3 regions of the Lacimicrobium alkaliphilum genome follow, and region 3 is predicted to be linked to each of the others. Evidence: predicted binding sites of a transcription regulator. Region 3 holds the regulator's gene; each other region holds the start of a gene.
The links. Region 3 encodes MetJ, which represses methionine synthesis genes. Its sites were predicted from a motif close to TAGACGTCTAGACGTCTA; they were not measured.

Region 1: metK (methionine adenosyltransferase) is a predicted target of MetJ. The motif match lies at 4,027-4,044, and genes of this name have one in related genera.
Region 2: metA (homoserine O-acetyltransferase MetA) is a predicted target of MetJ. The motif match lies at 3,224-3,241, and genes of this name have one in related genera.

What each region holds. Positions count from the first base shown of each region.
Region 1 is NZ_CP013650.1:3,482,815-3,489,205, reverse strand. Features, by position in the region: gene AT746_RS15775 (autotransporter assembly complex protein TamA) at 1-305, opposite strand, end outside; gene AT746_RS15770 (mechanosensitive ion channel family protein) at 570-1,415, shown strand; gene AT746_RS15765 (M48 family metallopeptidase) at 1,481-2,278, opposite strand; gene metK (methionine adenosyltransferase) at 2,623-3,774, opposite strand; gene tkt (transketolase) at 4,243-6,255, shown strand; gene epd (erythrose-4-phosphate dehydrogenase) at 6,358-6,391, shown strand, end outside.
Region 2 is NZ_CP013650.1:3,012,481-3,018,871, reverse strand. Features, by position in the region: gene recA (recombinase RecA) at 1-241, shown strand, start outside; gene AT746_RS13680 (hypothetical protein) at 369-995, opposite strand; gene AT746_RS13675 (aldo/keto reductase) at 995-1,909, opposite strand; gene AT746_RS19850 (hypothetical protein) at 2,089-2,256, opposite strand; gene AT746_RS13665 (hypothetical protein) at 2,525-3,031, opposite strand; gene metA (homoserine O-acetyltransferase MetA) at 3,325-4,242, shown strand; gene AT746_RS19670 (homocysteine S-methyltransferase family protein) at 4,267-5,310, shown strand; gene metH (methionine synthase) at 5,324-6,391, shown strand, end outside.
Region 3 is NZ_CP013650.1:459,723-466,113, reverse strand. Features, by position in the region: gene metF (methylenetetrahydrofolate reductase) at 38-928, opposite strand; gene metJ (met regulon transcriptional regulator MetJ) at 1,075-1,422, shown strand; gene AT746_RS02165 (NfeD family protein) at 1,754-2,215, opposite strand; gene AT746_RS02160 (SPFH domain-containing protein) at 2,215-3,156, opposite strand; gene pdsS (proteobacterial dedicated sortase system histidine kinase) at 3,596-5,755, opposite strand; gene pdsR (proteobacterial dedicated sortase system response regulator) at 5,762-6,391, opposite strand, start outside.

The sequences.
Region 1 (6,391 bases), 1.4 Mb from region 3:
TCAATGTTTACTTTCAGATCCAGTTCGGTGATCAGGGTCGGATCGCCGGGAGTGACCATCAGCGTTACCTGAACGGGCTTTACCTCACGTTCTATCTGCAGATCAATCCCGGCATTATTGTAGCCAAGAGCGATAAGAGCCTGCTCACTGCGATGTGGCATTTTGGCCAGAAATCTGTTGAGCTGGCTTTGTTGTTCAGGAAATGCCCCCAGGTGAGCGCGGATATTTTCCCTTTGGGCATCGGTCACGCCCTCAATCTTGAGGGTCATGATTTCTTCGCCGATCGCGGTTGTCGATATCAGCACGCACAACAGCATGAGCTTCGGCCACCATGGTTGTTTGCCGGGACGGGTTAATATCAGAGGAGAAAAAGTGATCAAGGCAGTGGTTTCGTCCGTTTCTAATGCGCCAGTCCGTCAAACGGATTGAACAAGGTAATCCAGTTGACATAGAAGTAAATACTAACAAGGAATCCGGCATCAGTTAAGAAAATACTGGCCCCTTTGCCGGAGCTTCTATTATGCTGTAAGCAGTTTATCAATGACTGTATTTTTAGAGGGAGTGAAGACATGTTTGAAACAGAAAGAATGGCCGAGATGGTAGATACCTATCTGATTCCATGGGGAATCAATATTGCACTGGCCCTGCTTATTTTTGTGATTGGTCGTATTGTGGTGGGAATTGTTGTTGGTCTGTTTGGCAAAGTCATGGCCCGCTCCAAGTACGACGACATGTTGGTGAGTTTTATTAAGTCCATCATCAACGCGTTGTTGATGTTGTTTGTGATCATTGCGTCTTTAGATCAGTTGGGTGTGGATACCACATCTCTGGTGGCTATATTTGGTGCTGCCGGCCTGGCGATTGGTTTGTCGATGAAGGATTCGCTGCAGAACTTCGCAGCCGGGGTCTTGTTACTGGTGTTTCGCCCCTTTAAGGCCGGGGATTATGTGGAAGCGGCCGGAACTGCCGGCTCAGTCAAGCATATCGGTATTTTTACCACTATTTTTAACACTCCGGACAATAAAATGGTAATCGTGCCTAACGGCGCCATTTATGGCGACAATATTGTTAACTACTCGGCCATGGATACCCGGCGGGTCGATATGGTGGTGGGTATCAGCTATGACAGCGACTTACGCAAAGCCAAACAGATTTTGCTGGAGATGCTTGAGGCCGATGAACGGGTGCTCAAAGATCCTACGCCTCAGGTGGCAGTTTCTGAGTTGGCAGACAGCAGCGTTAATTTTGTTGTGCGACCCTGGGCAAAAACCTCAGATTACTGGGGACTTAAATTTGATTTTACTGAGGCAGTAAAACTGCGCTTTGACGAAGAAGGCATTGGCATTCCGTTCCCGCAAATGGATGTGCATGTGCATAAAAATGAGCAGGAAGTGGAAGAAAAAGCGTCAGAATAACCTCAATGAGTACTGAAGAAGGGCGCAATAGTGCCCTTTTTTGTTTTTTGAAATTATATGGCGCTCTAGGGGCGGCAATCCGGCTTACTGGTGCTGCGCTGATAGGCGTTGTTGGCGCTGGCCATATTTTGTTGTAGCAGTTTTATACGGCTGTCCGGGGCCGGGTGAGTAGAGAGAAATTCCGGCTGGCGCTGGCCGCCGCTGGCTTTAGCCATATTTTGCCACAGGTTAACGGATTGCTGTGGATCAAAACCGGCTTTTGCCATCAGATCCAGGCCGATAATGTCGGCTTCAGACTCATGGGTGCGGCTAAAGGGCAACTGCACGCCCACCTGAACACCCAGGCCAATGGCACCCATAATCATCGGAGTCTGTGCCACCTGCTGATTTTGTAGGATTTGATTGGTGGCTTCCATTCCCAGGTTAATCAGCGTGCCGCTCGACATCCGCTCGTTGCCATGCTCGGCAATCACGTGAGCCACTTCATGGCCAACGACCGCGGCTAACTGATGTTGATTCTCGGCCACCTTCAACAGCCCTGTATACACACCAATTTTACCGCCCGGCAGCGCGAACGCATTGATTTGATCTTCATCGAAGACCACCACTTCCCAGTCGCCTGAAAACACGCTCTGTGGTACCTGACGGGCAATATGCTCGGCAACACAGCGCACATACTTGTTTTCTACCGCTTTGGAAGAAACTTTCTGTTCGCTTTTCATGCTGTCAAAGGCCTGGGTGCCCATATCCGCCAGTTGCGCCGAAGAATAGAGCTTAATGGTTTTGCGGCCGGTAGGAGAGGTGGTACAGGCACTTAAAAATACTGTACACAGAAGTAAAATGCTGATTATACGGAACCACATGGCAAATCCTTGCTTAGAAACAATAAGGCTATTCTGCGCGCCACAGGCTGGTTTGCCAAGCTGCTTAGGGGAATATTTACCGCAAAGACGCAGAGGGCACAGAGAAGATAAATGCCATGTGGGGTCCAATTCATTGGACTGCCTCAGGATATTTGTCGAATAAATTTTATCTCGCAGAGGCGCAGAGAAGAGCGAGAGCTGATAGTAGGTCATTCCCGCGAAGGCGGGAATCCAGTGCCTTTGATGATGGTAAATTTACCGCAAACACAAAAGGCACAGACAGGTAACGGGGATTAAACCACGTTTACTCCTCTGTGTTCTCTGTGCCTCTGTGGTGAATGCTTTTAAATACCAGCAGCACTGCGCAGGGCGTCGGCTTTGTCGGTCGCTTCCCAGGGGAAAGCATCGCGGCCAAAGTGACCATATGCGGCGGTGGCCTGATAGATGGGGCGCTCCAGATCGAGCATTTTCAGCAGGCCATAGGGGCGCAGGTCGAAAAACTCTCTGATTAGCTCAATCAGACGGGCCTCATCCACCTTGCCGGTGCCGAAGGTATCCACATTAATTGAGGTAGGTTCGGCCACACCAATGGCGTAGGACACCTGTATCTCGCATTTATCCGCCAGACCCGCCGCAACGATATTCTTGGCCACATAACGCCCGGCATAGGTGGCTGAGCGATCAACCTTTGAAGGATCTTTACCGGAAAAGGCTCCGCCACCATGGCGGGCCATGCCGCCATAGGTATCGACGATGATCTTACGTCCGGTGAGACCGCAATCCCCCATTGGGCCGCCAATCACAAAGCGGCCAGTGGGGTTAATAAAATATTTGGTGTTGGCATTCAGCCACTGCGAGGGTAATACCGGTTTGATGATTTCTTCCATCACCGCCTCGGTCAGATCGGCTGTGCTGATGCTTTCACTGTGCTGGGTAGAGAGCACCACTGCATCAATACTGACCGGCTGACCATTTTCATAGGCAAAGGTCACCTGACTCTTGGCATCGGGACGCAGCCAGTTGAGTGTGCCGTTTTTACGCACTTCGGCCTGGCGTTTTACCAGCCGGTGAGCATAGGTAATAGGCGCGGGCATCAGCACATCGGTTTCATTGGTAGCGTAACCAAACATCAGGCCCTGATCACCTGCGCCCTGATCTTCCGGGCGGGTTCTGTCTACTCCCTGGTTGATATCCGGGCTCTGTTTGCCGATGGCATTAAGCACGGCGCAGGAGTCGGCATCGAAACCCATATCCGAGTGGGTGTAGCCAATATCACGCACGGTATCCCGTACCAGTTGCTCAATATCCACCCAGGCGGTGGTATTAATCTCGCCGCCTACCAGCACCATGCCGGTTTTAACAAAAGTCTCACAGGCGACTCTGGCTTTAGGATCCTGCTTTAAAATGGCGTCCAGTACGGCATCGGAGATCTGGTCTGCCACCTTATCGGGGTGCCCCTCGGATACAGACTCGGAGGTAAACAGATGTTTTGCCATAAATTGTCCTCGTAATTCGGTATGTCAGATCGTTATCGACCATAATCCTAAATTCGGCAGTTGACACACGGACGATAGCACATCTCCTTGATTCGTCTGGCTATATGAAAAAATGCCTCATCACCAATAAGGTGACCACGGATTTTTTTATTACGCCATCCAAATCAGATAGATGCACTCTCGTCTCGCGCGCAACTACTGAATCCAGGATACTGGAGATTATTCTACCCACGTAAATCAAAAATACCAGCCTTTACATCTAGACGTCTAAATGTCTGTTTGTTAACTTTGCTTGCCAGTTTGTCATATCCGGGTCAGTTGATGTAGTGGTGGAGTGGATAAGTTATTCTGTTTTTATCATTACCAAAATGCGCAACGGCGTTGCAGTTACTAAGGCGCTGGGCGAGAATAGATGCCCTTTTCAGGGTCGCCATACCCTAAGCCCTAAACAGCCAGCAGGAGTTATATATGTCCCAGAGCACTGAAGTCAGTCGTCGACAGTTAGCCAATGCCATCCGTGCCCTCTCTATGGATGCAGTCCAGAAAGCCAAATCCGGTCACCCCGGTGCGCCCATGGGGATGGCGGATATTGCCCAGGTATTGTGGTGTGATTTTCTCAATCACAATCCTGCCAATCCGGACTGGGCTAACAGGGATCGTTTTGTGCTGTCCAATGGTCATGGTTCGATGCTGGTTTATTCGCTGTTGCACCTAAGTGGTTACGACCTGCCCATGGAAGAGATCAAAAACTTCCGTCAACTGCATTCCAGAACACCTGGTCACCCGGAATATGGCTATGCGCCCGGTGTGGAAACCACCACCGGACCACTGGGTCAGGGGATCAGCAATGCAGTGGGTATGGCGATTGCGGAAAAGACGCTGGCTGCGCAGTTTAATCGTCAGGACCATGAGATTATTGACCACTATACCTATTGCTTCCTGGGAGACGGCTGTCTGATGGAAGGGGTGTCTCACGAAAGTTGTTCTCTTGCAGGCACGCTGGGGCTGGGCAAACTGATTGCCTTTTGGGATGACAACGGCATTTCTATCGACGGTGAAGTAGAAGGCTGGTTTACCGATGATACACCTGCACGCTTCCGTGCTTATGGCTGGCAGGTGATTGAGGCTGTGGACGGCCATGATTCTGAGCAGATCAAGGCCGCTATCGAGGAAGCAAGGGCACAAACCAGCAAGCCCACGCTGATCTGTACCAAGACCATTATCGGTTTTGGCTCACCGAATAAATCCGGCAGCCATGATTGCCATGGTGCACCCCTGGGTGATGATGAAATTGCCGCCGCCCGTGAATACCTGAACTGGCCCTATGCACCTTTCGAGGTACCAGCAGAAATTTATTCCGGCTGGGATGCCAAAGCAGCGGGCGCTGAGCGCGAGCAGAACTGGAACGAACAACTGGCCGCCTATGTCAGCGCTTATCCTGAACTGGCGGCAGAACTCCAAAGACGCCTCAAAGGTGAACTGCCAGCTGATTTTGCACAAAAAGCAGAAGCCTTTATTCAGGCCTGCCAGGACAAGAGCGAAGATATTGCCAGCCGCAAGGCTTCACAAAACAGCATCGAAGCCTTTGCCTCTATTTTGCCGGAGGTTATTGGTGGCTCGGCGGATCTGGCCGGCTCTAACCTGACCTTGTGGTCCGGTGCCAAAGGCCTCAGCGCCGAAGATGCCAGCGGTAATTATATTTACTACGGTGTGCGCGAATTCGGCATGAGCGCGATTATGAACGGTATTGGCCTGCATGGTGGTTTCCGTGCTTACGGCGCTACCTTTCTGATGTTTATGGAATATGCCCGCAATGCCGTGCGCATGTCGGCACTGATGGGGATCCCGAATATTTTTGTTTATACCCATGATTCTATCGGTCAGGGGGAAGATGGCCCGACCCATCAGCCGATTGAGCAACTGGCGAATCTGCGTCTGACCCCCAATATGCACACCTGGCGCCCCTGTGATGGCGCAGAAACTGCCACGGCCTGGAAAGCGGCGCTGGAGCGCACCGACGGCCCCAGTGCGCTGGTATTCAGCCGTCAGGGCCTTAAAGCCCAGGCCCGTAATGCACAGCAGCTTGCTGATATTGCCCGTGGTGGCTATGTGCTTGTGGATTGTGACGGCAGCGCAGATGTAATCCTGATTGCCACTGGCTCTGAGGTGGCGATTACGGTGCAGGCCGCAGCACAATTGCGCGAGCAGGGTAAAAAAGTGCGGGTCGTTTCCATGCCCAGCACCAGCGTGTTCGATCAGCAGGATGATGAATATAAAGAGTCGGTATTGCCTTCAAACATAACCCGCCGTGTGGCTGTGGAAGCCGCTCATGTGGATTTCTGGCACAAATATACCGGTTTTAACGGCGCAGTGGTGGGCATGACAACCTTTGGTGAATCAGCGCCGGGTGGTGCGTTGATGGAGCACTTTGGCTTTACAGCTGACAAGGTGGCACAGGCTGCGCTGAACTTGCTCAACTGATAGCCCGCTGGATACAATCCGCTTAGTTGAACTGCCGGCTTGTGCCGGCAGCTTTGTTTGGACGCTTGCTGGCGTTGTTTCTAAACTACATGGTGCTTTTGGATGTTACGTATTGCCATTAATGGTTTTGGCCGGA
Region 2 (6,391 bases), 1.8 Mb from region 3:
ACTGATCGACCTGGGCGTAGCCAATAAGTTTGTCGAAAAAGCCGGTGCCTGGTACAGCTACAAAGGCGAACGCATCGGTCAGGGTAAAGCCAATTGCGTGCGTTTCTTAAAAGAAAAGCCGGAACTTGCCCAGGAGCTCGACAAGCTGCTGCGGGATAAACTGCTGCTGAAAAAAACCGTTAAGGACGAAGCGCCAGCGCTGGACGACGGTGCCAAAGACGAAGCCAAAGAGCTGCTGTAAATCTGATTCAGCTTAAGCTACAAATAAAAATGCCGGGTTTTGCCCGGCATTTCTGTCTCACCCTATCGGGGCCTGCATCCTTAGCGCTGAAATTCACCCTGAATTCGGCTAAAGAAACTGAATACTGCTATTTCGGTATCCACCCCTTAGCCAAGATCGCTACCGCCATTATCAGCAATATTATGGGGCCTTCTGTCCAGCCGGATAATCCGAGCAGCCACAGTGTCATGGTTTCCAGCAGTAAAAGTAGTAATGGCAGCAACCACAACGGCAATGGAGCCCGGTAATGGCCTAATATGGCCAGTGTCACAAGCAGACTGGGCAGCGGAAACAGCCCCGGCAACGACACCATGGCCGGTTCCATCATCAGTAACTGCCACAGAGGCCTGAGCATAAAAGCATAAACCAAGAGCAGTATAACCAGCACATTGATTGCTCTTTCAGGTTTTCTGAACAGCAGCAATAACATCAGCAGCCCCTGTAGCGCAAAAAACCAGGCCAGATAGTCTGCCGCCCAGTTGATCTGCCCGTAGTGCTGAAATGCATAACCCCAGGCCAGCCACCACCAACTAATCGCGCCATACCATGGCCCCAGCCAGGTAAACTTGTTGTATTTCAGGCTCAAAAACAGCAATCCACCTCCGAGCAAGGCAAGCCAATGCCACGGCCAGAGATTGCTGTTATAGGCCCGTTGCAGATGCTTAAATACCTCTGCGGAGAACAGCACCAGATCGTGCAGCGAATAATCCTGCATCAGAGTTGTGACACATAGGCCAGCAATTGTTGGCGCTGTTGCTGATCAGGTAGCGGCCCTTTACAGGCCTGCATATTTTCCTGCATATGCTCGACCTTGCTGGTGGCCGGAATGGCGCAGGTGATCGCCGGATGGCCGATAATAAACTTCAGCAGCAAGGCCGGCCAGGTATCACAGCCCAGCTCCGCTGCCCAGCCAGGCAGAGCATAGCGCTGAAGCCTGTCCACCAGTGGGCCACCCTGAAATGGCCTGTTGGCGATAACGGCAATCCCCTTTTCTCTGGCCAGCGGCAACAGGCGCTGCTCAGCTTGTCGATCTATCAGGTTATAGGTCAGTTGCACTGTATCAACCGGTGCATTGAGCATGACTTTTTCAAGTTCACTGTGGCGGCGACCATGGGATGTCGTGATACCGATGTAATCAATACGGGAAGCCTGCTTAAGTTCCTGCAGCGTTTCCAGATGCCCCTGCCAGTTGACCAGATTATGGATCTGCAACAGATTAATTTTTTGCTGTTGCCAGTAGTCCAGCGAATGACTGAATTGTTCTTTACCCTGCTCAACGCTGCTGGTCCAGGTTTTTGTTGCCGAAAATACCTTGTCATTATGGCCGGTGTGCTCCAGGGCATAGCCCACCACTTCTTCGGCAGAGCCATACATAGGGGAGGAGTCAATCACCCGACCGCCAAGGCGAAAAAACCTGTCCAGCACCTGCGCCCGTTGTTTGCGTAAGGTACGCAGCTTTCCCACATTAAAGGTGATCCAGGTACCCATACCGATGGCGGGAATCTGTACACCCTCCGTACCCAGAGGGCGCATGATAAGTTTGTCTGATTGGGCAAATACATGACGGGACAGGGCGCTGCATAGCCCTGTTGCCAGCATGCCCTGCAAAAATTGCCGCCGCGCTACCATTTACCCTCCCGGTTTAACGTAACTGGAATGTAACGTTAACCAAGCATGTAAACAAAAGGCCGGTTCAGCAAATCCCGGACGACAGGTAAACGGATAATCAGGTCAGGCGGCTGATAGACAGGATGCTTATAACGCCATTGCCCTTTAAATTAGCAACAGATCAAACGGCCGGTCTGGTACTAACTGATAATTTTGTGTTTCCGGAGATAATCTGCAACAGCTTGCTGAGAGCCAAAAGCACCCATAAGCATCTTTCCGGCGTGCTCCCTTGCCGCCTCATCATTCTCCTGAATCAGAAGTTCATACCAGGTTTTCACCAGAGCCAGAGGGGGTTCTTTTTCTTTCAAAATCTTAAACACCTTAAACTTACTTCGTTACTACTGTTTCGCAGACGTTCTGCCATCTGACCTCCTGGTTTATATTCCATCCAGGCATGCAAATAAAACCACGCTACGGCAAACTCAGGGAGACAGGTAAACGGATAATAAGATCAGATGGCTGAACAATAGTATACCGCCAACAGCCCCCGGCATCATCAGAAATCGTCACCCTGATGAAAATTCGGCAGACTGTTTTATCGCGGTCTTGGTATTGTCATTACCCTATTCAGATTACTCAGCTTTGGGGCGTGGCAGTGATATCGAAGTGCACGTCAATATCCATACTTTCTGGCTTATCCTCTGAAGGAGCTCCGGTGTAGTTCAGGGTGCCCTGGTAGCGGCCGGTAAAGCGCATGTGGTCACCCTTTGCTTGTTTAATTTCAAGCTCCCAGTGCGCGGGTTTATCCTGATTGCTGTAATTCTGCATAAACTTTTTGGTGGGGAAGTAGGCGACTTCCGGATTTCCAATCATCTGGCCATTCATCATTGTGAAATTTACACTCAGCGTACCCTTTACCGCATAGCGTTGTTCGCTATGCCCTTGCAGGGTCACCGTTAACATACCGGGTGACAGCTCGGTATAGCTGGCAGTGGACATGTCATCCCGCTGGAGAATATGCCAGCTTTGTTGTTTCCCGTTCAGGGAGCCTTGGAGGGTATTGGCATTGGCGCTCAACGCTATCAGACTCAAGGTCAGCGTGGTGCCCAGGAGCAGCTTAAAGAAGTGATTTATTGACATCATATTTCCCTGTTATTGGTATTGTTCCGGTTGGCTTTCTTTTAAAGTTTGCCGCTATTAATTGTGCACTATCTGGTTGGTTTTTAACCAGAAGTAAAAATCTAACCGCTTTTTTGATGCAAAAGCAAACCGGGCCTTGTGATGGTAATCCCGGTCAGCGTTCCTGTCTTGATGGGAGGAGCTTCAAACTTCATTTAGACGTCTAGACGTAAAGATGTTGACATTTCTCTGTTAGTTGGCAAGATCAGCTCATGGCGATCAACGCCACAGTCAGATCTGTTCCCAGGAGAGAGCCCATGCCCATTTGTATACCCGGTGAATTGCCGGCGCAGGATGTGTTAAGCGAAGAGAATATTTTCGTGATGGAGACCAACCGCGCCGCCAATCAGGATATTCGCCCTTTGCAGGTCGGTATACTCAATCTGATGCCCAACAAGATAGAAACCGAAGTGCAGTTGTTACGCTTGTTGTCTAATACGCCGCTGCAGATCAGTGTGGATCTGATTCGCATCGATACTGAGGCCCCGAAAAATACACCCAAGGCCCATATGGATGCCTTCTATCATCAGTTCGAGGATGTGGTAAATAAAAAGTACGATGGCCTGATTGTCACCGGCGCGCCGCTGGCGATGCTCGATTACGAGCAGGTGAAGTACTGGGACAAAATGCAGGTAGTGATGGACTGGGCTCGTCGCCATGTTCAGTCTACGTTGTTTTTGTGCTGGGCGGCCCATGCTGCGGTATATCATTATTTCGGGCTGAACCGGTTTCTGCGCGAAACAAAACTTGCAGGCGTATACAGTCATCAGGTGAACCAGGAACATGATGAACTGCTAAGGGGATTTGACCCGGTGTTTAACGCGCCCCATTCACGCTTCGGAGAAGTGGCACTGAGTGATTACCAGAGTCGCCCTGAACTTGAGGTGCTGGCCAGCTCTGAGCAGGCCGGCGCCTATATTGTTGCCAGTAAAGACAAGCGCCTGGTGTTTGTTACCGGCCATCCAGAATATGACCCTGACACGCTGGCGCAGGAGTATTACCGGGATTTAAAGGCCGGGCTCAAACCGGCACTGCCGGAGAATTACTTCCTTAACGATGATCCGGCTCAGCCGCCACTGATGAGCTGGCGCTCCCATGGTAGCCTGTTGTTTACCAACTGGCTGAATTATTATGTGTACCAGATTACGCCTTACAACCTGTCAGATATCGCCTGACAGACACCGAACAGGAAGGTTTTTTTGACTGATTCAAACAATTTCACCGATGCCCTGAAACAGAAGATTCTGATTCTTGATGGCGCCATGGGCACTATGATCCAGTTGCACAAGCTGGAAGAGGACGATTATCGTGGCGAACGCTTTGCTGACTGGCACAGCGATATCAAAGGCAATAACGATTTGCTGGTGCTGACTCAGCCCGATCTTATTCGCGATATTCATGGCCAGTATCTGGCCGCCGGTGCCGATATCATCGAAACCAATACCTTTAATGCCACCTCCATCGCCATGGCTGACTATGACATGCAATCTCTGGTGCATGAGATCAATGTGGCGGCGGCCAGGCTGGCCCGTGAAGCAGCCGACCAATACAGCAGCGCCGACAAACCACGCTTTGTAGCCGGGGTGCTGGGACCCACCAACCGCACGGCGTCCATCTCGCCGGATGTTAACGATCCGGGCAAGCGTAATGTCAGCTTTGATGAACTGGTTGAAGCCTATGAAGAAGCCTGTGACGGGCTGATGGAAGGCGGCGCCGATCTGATTCTGGTTGAAACCGTGTTTGATACCCTTAATGCCAAGGCGGCGTTATTTGCCATTGAGAACACCTTTGATAAACGCAATCAGCGCCTGCCGGTGATGATTTCCGGCACTATTACCGATGCCTCAGGCCGTACCTTGTCGGGGCAGACTGCCGAAGCCTTTTATTACTCTTTGCGCCACGTTAAGCCGGTGTCTTTTGGCCTCAACTGCGCCCTGGGGCCCGATTTACTGCGTCAGTATGTGCAGGAAATCAGCGATATCGCCGAATGTGCGGTATCCGCTCATCCTAATGCCGGCCTGCCAAACGAATTTGGCGAATATGATATGGAAGGGGATGAAATGGCCGTACATATTCGTGAGTGGGCGGAATCGGGCCTGCTAAATATTGTTGGCGGATGTTGCGGTACCAGCCCTGAGCATATCCAGGCGATCGCCAGGGCGGTTGAGGGCCTGCCACCACGCAAACCGGCACAGCCGCAGGTGCGTTTACGTCTGTCTGGTCTTGAGCCATTCGTACATTGATAAAGAGGTAGTTATGAACAATCAATCAAGCGCTAACTTTATCAATATCGGCGAGCGGACCAATGTGACCGGCTCGGCTAAATTCAAACGGCTGATCATGGATGAGGACTATGAAACCGCGCTGGAAGTGGCCCGCCAGCAGGTGGAGAACGGCGCTCAGATCATCGATATCAATATGGATGAGGCGATGCTGGACTCAGAAGCGGCGATGGTGCGCTTTTTGAATCTGATTGCCTCGGAGCCGGATATCTCCAGGGTACCGGTGATGATCGACTCCTCCAAGTGGACAGTGATCGAAGCGGGCCTGAAATGTGTTCAGGGTAAGGCCATTGTTAACTCCATCAGCCTCAAAGAAGGCGAAGCGCAGTTTCTGCATCAGGCCAGCCTGCTGAAGCGCTACGGCGCCGCCACTGTGGTGATGGCCTTTGATGAAAAGGGCCAGGCAGATACCGAAGATCGCAAATTTGAGATCTGTGAGCGCAGCTATCGCCTGCTGACGGAGAAAATTGGCTTCCCGCCTGAAGATATTATCTTCGATCCGAATATTTTTGCGGTGGCCACCGGCATTGAAGAACACAACAATTATGCGGTGGATTTTATCAATGCCACCCGCAGAATTAAGCAGCATTTGCCCCATGCCCACGTATCCGGCGGCCTGTCGAATATCTCCTTTTCCTTTCGTGGGAATAATCCGGTCCGAGAGGCCATGCATTCGGTATTTTTGTACCACGCTATCGCTGCCGGTATGGACATGGCCATCGTTAATGCCGGGCAATTGGCGGTGTATGACGATATCCCTGCAGAGCTGCGCGAGGCGGTCGAGGATGTGATCCTTAACCGCACCCCCGAGGGTACCGACAGGTTGCTGGAGCTGGCACCTAAGTATCAGGGCGACGGCAAGGAAGTGGTGAAGGAGAATCAGGAATGGCGTCAATGGCCGGTTAAAAAACGCCTCGAACATGCGCTGGTTAAAGGCATTATGGATTTTATTGTCGAGGATACCGAAGCCGCCCGTCAGGAAGCGGATCTGCCCCTGCATGTGATCGAAGGGCCGCTGATGGACGGCATGAATGTGGTGGGC
Region 3 (6,391 bases):
CGAAACTGACAGCGATTTACTCTGGTTTGGAATCAGTTTACCCGGAATTAGCTCTTAAACCCAACATATGACAGATGGCATAGCTCAGTTCGCACCGGTTCAGGGTATAGAAATGAAAATTACGTACGCCTTCTTTGGCCAGGATCCGGGTCATGTCCATAGCAATACTGGCACCAAGCAGGTTACGGGTGGTCTGGTCGGCTTCATCCAGGCCTTCATACATCTTGTGCAACCACTGTGGCACATGCACATTGGTCATACCGGCAAACTTCACCAGGGTCTTGTAGTTGGTCACCGGCAAAATACCGGGAATGATTTCCATGTCGATGCCGGCTGCAGCGGCACGGTCACGGAAACGCAGAAACACCTCAGCATCAAAGAAAAACTGGGTGATAGCCGACGTCGCGCCGGCCTCGGCTTTACGCTTAAGATTAAGCAGATCGAACTGGCCGTTGGGCGCTTCAGGATGGATCTCCGGATAAGCGGCCACGGCAATGTCAAAGTCTGCCACATCTTTTAGCAGCGCCACCAGATCGGCCGCATAAAGCTCGGTTTGTGCCACACCAGGTGGCAGATCACCACGCAGGGCCACAATCTTTTTGATATCCGCTGCCCAGTAGTCTTTGGCGATCTGGATCAACTCCTCGCGGCTGGCGTCCACGCAGGTTAAATGGGGGGCGGCGGCCACTCCGGTTTCCGCCTGAATACGCTTCACCACCTCATGGGTTCTGTCACGCTCGCCACTGTTAGCACCGTAGGTCACCGACATATAAGCCGGCTTCAGCGGCGCCAGACGCTCTACAGAGTTCCACAGGGTTCTCTCCATCTGCTCCGTCTTGGGAGGGAAAAACTCAAAAGAAACGTCGATATTACGCAATTCAGACAAAGAATTATTCAACGCATCAATGCCCTGAGCATAGGAAACCATGGTGACTCCTGATTGGGATACTTTAAATTTGGCCGTTTAGATGGCTAAATCTACTTGTATTTGATTCAGACATCAAGATGTTTGGATATCCATTTCTACACGGGTTAGAATTTTAAACTCTAATTTAAAATAAAAAGGCTAAAAGCATGGCTAAATGGAATGGTGAGTATATCGACCCTTACGCTGAACATGGTAAGAAGAGTCAGTTAGTAAAGAAAATTACCGTTTCCATTCCAACCCGGGTACTCAAGGTGTTGACCGATGAACGCACCAGAAGGCAAATCAATAACCTGCGTCACGCCACCAACTCAGAACTGCTCTGTGAAGCCTTTGTGCATGCCTTTACCGGCCAGCCGCTACCCAATGACGACGATCTGCGCAAAGACAACCCCAATAAGATCCCGGCCGAGGCCCGTAAACTGATGGCAGACATGGGCATAGATGTGGACGCCGCCGAAGCCCAGGAACAACAGGCGCAGGAAAAAGACGAGTAAATTAGCCCTCAGCATCATTATCGTAGGTCGGACTTTAGTCCGACAAACGCACAATATTTTCTTTAAACCCAGTGTATTTTCACAACCCTGCAACCCTCTGCGCCTTAGCGCCTTAGCGCCTCTGCGAGATCAAAAAAGATAAAAGCCTGAGATCACGCGAAAGACGCAGGGCGCGCAGAGAAGTAAAGGCCATTACACCAACAAACCTCTGTGGCCCCGTGGTTAATTGTACATTTCGCAAAGGTCGCTGGATGCCCGATTACAATATTCGGGCATGACCAACACTCTGCCGTCATTCCCGTAAAGTCGGACTGAAGTCCGACCTACGAACTCACCCGCCCTGTACCAGCCTGACTTCTAATTCACCGACACTGACTCTGGTCACTTCCACTTCCTGTTTGGCGGCGACGGGCTCTTTGCTGCGCACGTTCCAGTTAATACCGGAATAGCGGTAGGTAATACTCTGACCGGGCATAAGTGCTTCGGGCAGATAAAAACGATGGCCAATCAGATCACTGGTCACCTCTTTAGGTGCTGTATCGGCCTGAATCCGTTTCAGAGGCTTCCATAACACCACTGCCAGCAGCGCTGTCAGTACCGCCATACTGCCCATGGCGCCAAACAAGGTCGCCGGTACCAGCGAAATGTACATCAGGCCACCGGTGACCAGTGCCGCCAGCCCGAGGAAGAACAACACAAAGGTAGAAAAACCCAGCACCAGGATCTCCACCGCCAGCAAAATCAGGCCGATCACAATCAGGGTTTCGGCCAGATGTTCGGTAAACAAACTCATTATGCCCCCTTGCTGTTCATCTGATTGATGATGGTCATGGCCTGTGCCACCACCGAAGCAGCGTCGGTATTACCATCGGGTAACAACACCACGGAAGACTCTTTGGCAATCGCCTGTTTCGCCTCAATGGCCTTTGTCGCCAGATCCAGCTGAATAGCTTTTTGCCCCTGCTCGGTATTGGCCGTTTCACCTACCACCCGCAGTGCTTCGGCCTGCGCATCGGCTACGGCGATAATGGCCTTGGCTTCACCTTCGGCGCGCAACACCTGTTCTTCTTTATCCGCTTCAGCGGCCAGTACCACCGAGGCCTTTTCACCTTCGGCACGGTTAATCGCCGCCTGACGGTCGCCTTCCGATTCGAGGATCTGCGCCCGCTTCACCCGCTCCGCTTTCATCTGCGCTTCCATGGCTTCCATCACCGACTGCGGCGGCACAATGTCCTTGATTTCATAACGCATCACCTGGATGCCCCAGGGACCGGCAGCATCATTGATCGCAGCAACGATATTGGTGTTGAGCAGATCCCGTTCTTCGAAGGTCTTGTCCAGCTCCATCTTACCCAGCTCAGAGCGCATAGTGGTCTGTGCCAGCTGGGTAACCGCAAACACATAGCTGTCTACACCGTAGGTGGCCTTATAGGGGTCTAATACCCGGAAATACAGCACCCCATCCACTCTCAGAGAAATATTATCCTTGGTGATAGCACTTTGCTCGGGCACATCTACCGCCTGTTCTTTCAAAGAGCGGTCCGCGGCGATACGGTCAACAAAAGGCAGGATAAAATTCAGCCCCGCTTCGCGGGTTGACTGAAACTTACCAAAACGTTCTATCAGGTAGGCGCGGTTCTGTGGGACAAAGATAATCGAAGATTTAAGCAGTACCAGCACAAACAGCAGCAGGAAGGTTTCAATTCTCAATACGTAATCAAACAGGATATCCATATAACAGCTCCTAAAAATCATAAGTGGTTAACCTTATGTCAGAGGTCCGCTGCCGACAATGAAAATCTGCAGTTTGATCCTATCCGGGCTTTCCCGCATGCAGTTGGCAGGCATGTCCAGCATCTTTGATAGGTCAGTGTTAACAGTTAGCGCATTGGTAGTTCAAAGGTTGCTGAGAACCCAGTGTCTTTTTCGATCAGTCAATTACTTAATCCTCTGCGCCTTAGCGCCTCTGCGAGATCAAAAAAGATAAAAGCCTGAGATCACGCAGATACGCAGGGCGCGCAGAGAAGTAAAGGCCATGACACCATTAAACCCCTGTGTCTCTGCGATGAATTGCGTTTTTCTTAAAAGGCGCTGGATGCCTGATGACAACATTCGGACATGACAGACGGTCATTCCGGCGTATTACCAACCCATCTGCTGCACGGATAGCAGGCTAAATCGGCAGGCTTACCCGCACACAAACACCACTGCGATCACTTTGATTATGCAGGGTTATCTGGCCCTGATGAAACTGCACAATCAGCCGTGCAATATACAGCCCCAGGCCCAGATGAGGCTGGCCGCCTTTACCACCGGCTCGCACCGAGACCATAGAATCGAACAGACGACCTGCCATTTCCTCTGGCAGCAATGGCCCCTGATTGGTGATTTCCAGCACGGCCTGGCGCTGCACTCTGGCCAGGCTGACCAGCACCGGCGCGCCGGGTGTAGCAAACTCCACCGCATTGGCCACCAGTTTATCCAGTAATTGAGCAATTAGTTCCGGGGCCCCCTCAATTTCAAGAGGCTGATGGGCAATACTCACTTGTAAGTCGCACCCGGCATAGGCCAGTTGATAGCCCTGCATACAACCGGTTACCACTTCGGCCAGGTCAAATGGCTGGCGCTCGGCACTTTGCAGGCTTTGCTCAAGCCGGGTGGCCTCACTCATGTTGGTCAGAATGGCCGACAAGCGATTCAGGCCATCCTGAGCTCTTTGCATGTACACTGACTTCGCCGCCCCTTCATCCTCCATGCTCAGTGTCTCCAGGGATGAACGCACCACCGCCACCGGCGTGCGCAGCTCATGTGACAGCCGTGAAGACATATTCTCCAGATAATGGTGATACTGACCGAGTCGCTGCACCATATCGGCAAAGCTGCGCGACAGATCGCCGATTTCATCGCTGGCATGAGAAGGCTCAATACTGCCGCGCAAACGGCCCTGCTCGTCGATGGCCTGCTCACTCTGGTCACGCAAACGACGAATGCGGCTGGAAATTCTTGAGGCGAGTAAAAACAGTCCCAGGGTGCCGAGCAGCATAATCGCCAGCATCAGGGTAAACAGCTTTTCCAGCGCCAGATTACGCAGGCTGCGAATGCCATTGGTGGTTTCCTCGGCGATCACCGCCCCCATCACTTCATCTTCAATAAAAATCGGATAGGCCGCTGCCAGTACCACCGCCTTGTTATCCGGGGTCAGCCGCCAGTCAGAGCCAGCCTCACCAGTCAGAGCCTGTTCGATATGGCTGCCTTCCAATTGCGCCACATCGTAGAACTGATCGATAAAATCCTTTGGTGGACGGGTCAGAACCTTATAGTACAAAGGATGCAGCCACTTGTGTTCAAAGCGCGCGAACCAGCCCTGTTCGTCCTCGCCACTGACATTGCGGCTCCAGATCCCGTCAGAATTGCGGATATCCCCTGAGCGGGCCAGCACCCGCTGATAACGATCCACCACCCAGATGCGTGAATCTGTATGCCCCAGACCACGAATAATCTGTTCAATCTCCGGTGACGGCACCAACACCGTACCCAGGGTATCGGCATCCCCCACATCTGAAGTGCCAATGGTGGCTACCGGCTCACCACCAATCTTATCCACATCAGTAATAGCAAAACTCAGCTTGCTGCCGAGCAACTCCAGCGGAATGCGCAGCTCAATGGTGTAACCTTGCCGGGTCTGTGCCCAACTGCCCTGAATTCGGGGCTCCGGGCTTAAGGGCCGTATCCCGCTGACCGATTCACCGGTATCCAGTTCATAGGGTGTCAGCCAGCCCGGGCCTGTGGTGGCAATAAGATAACGGCGAAAATCCCCTGCCGGAGTGGTAAAGGCAATTTGCAGATGATCATTGCGGTCAATTCGCAGACTGTTCTGTGGCCGATAGATAACCTCAGCATCCTGTACCTCAAAGTAGGCATAAAGATAGTCCCGGTATTTGCCCACCATGTGGCTGAAGGACAGACTACCGGGCTGATAAGCAGGGCTCTGTTCAATCAGATAATTGTCATCATAGGTCAGAGCATGTTGTTGCTGACGCCAGTCATTCAGCCGGCCATCCAGTCGAATAGGATCCACAATAGGATAGGCGTAGAGATCGCGGCCCTTTTCCACACTCAGGTAACTGGCCTGGGCATCGAACAGCCGGGGCCGTTCATGCAGTGCCGTGGCCACTGCCCGCACCGTGCCGAGCAGAGTGCGCTCCTGGCCGGCTCGCAGATACTTTTCCATCTCCCACACATACTCATAACCGAGCCAGGGAATGGCAAACAGAAACAGTGACATCAGTAACAGCTTGGCGCGCAGGCCAAACACAAAGGTTCTGCGTGACAAAAGCCCTTAATCTCCGTCTGTAGTCCAGCGGTACCCCATGCCGTAGACCGTATCAATACAGTCAAAACCGGTGTCCAGCTGGATAAATTTTTTGCGGATACGCTTGATATGAGAAGTGATAGTGCTGTCATCCACCACCACTTTGGCATCCTGCATCAGATGTTGACGGCTTTTTACATGGCCGGCGAACCGGGCCAGGGCATGCACCATCCAGAACTCCGTGACGGTGAGGTCTACCGCCAGCCCCTTCCAGTGGGCCTGCATACGTTTAAGATCCAGTTCCAGACTGCCACAATTGACCCGCTGTTCACTGTCCTGCGGTTCGCTCAGGGCCTCCATGCGCCGGAACAATGCCGAGATGCGCGCCGTCATATGGGGCATACTGATATCCTTGGTCAGGTAATCATCGGCGCCCATGCGCAGGCCTGAAACCGTATCCAGGTCACTGTCTCTGGCTGTCAGAAAAATAATCGGCAAGGACGAAGACAACTTACGCAGCGACTGACATAGCAAAAAGCCACCGTCCATCTCATCTTCCAGGCCAATATCAATAATGGCCAGATCGGGCAGGCGCTGATCGAAGCTGTGCATGGCCTGTTTGCGGTTGGCAAAGGTCAGCACCTCATAGCCCTGGCG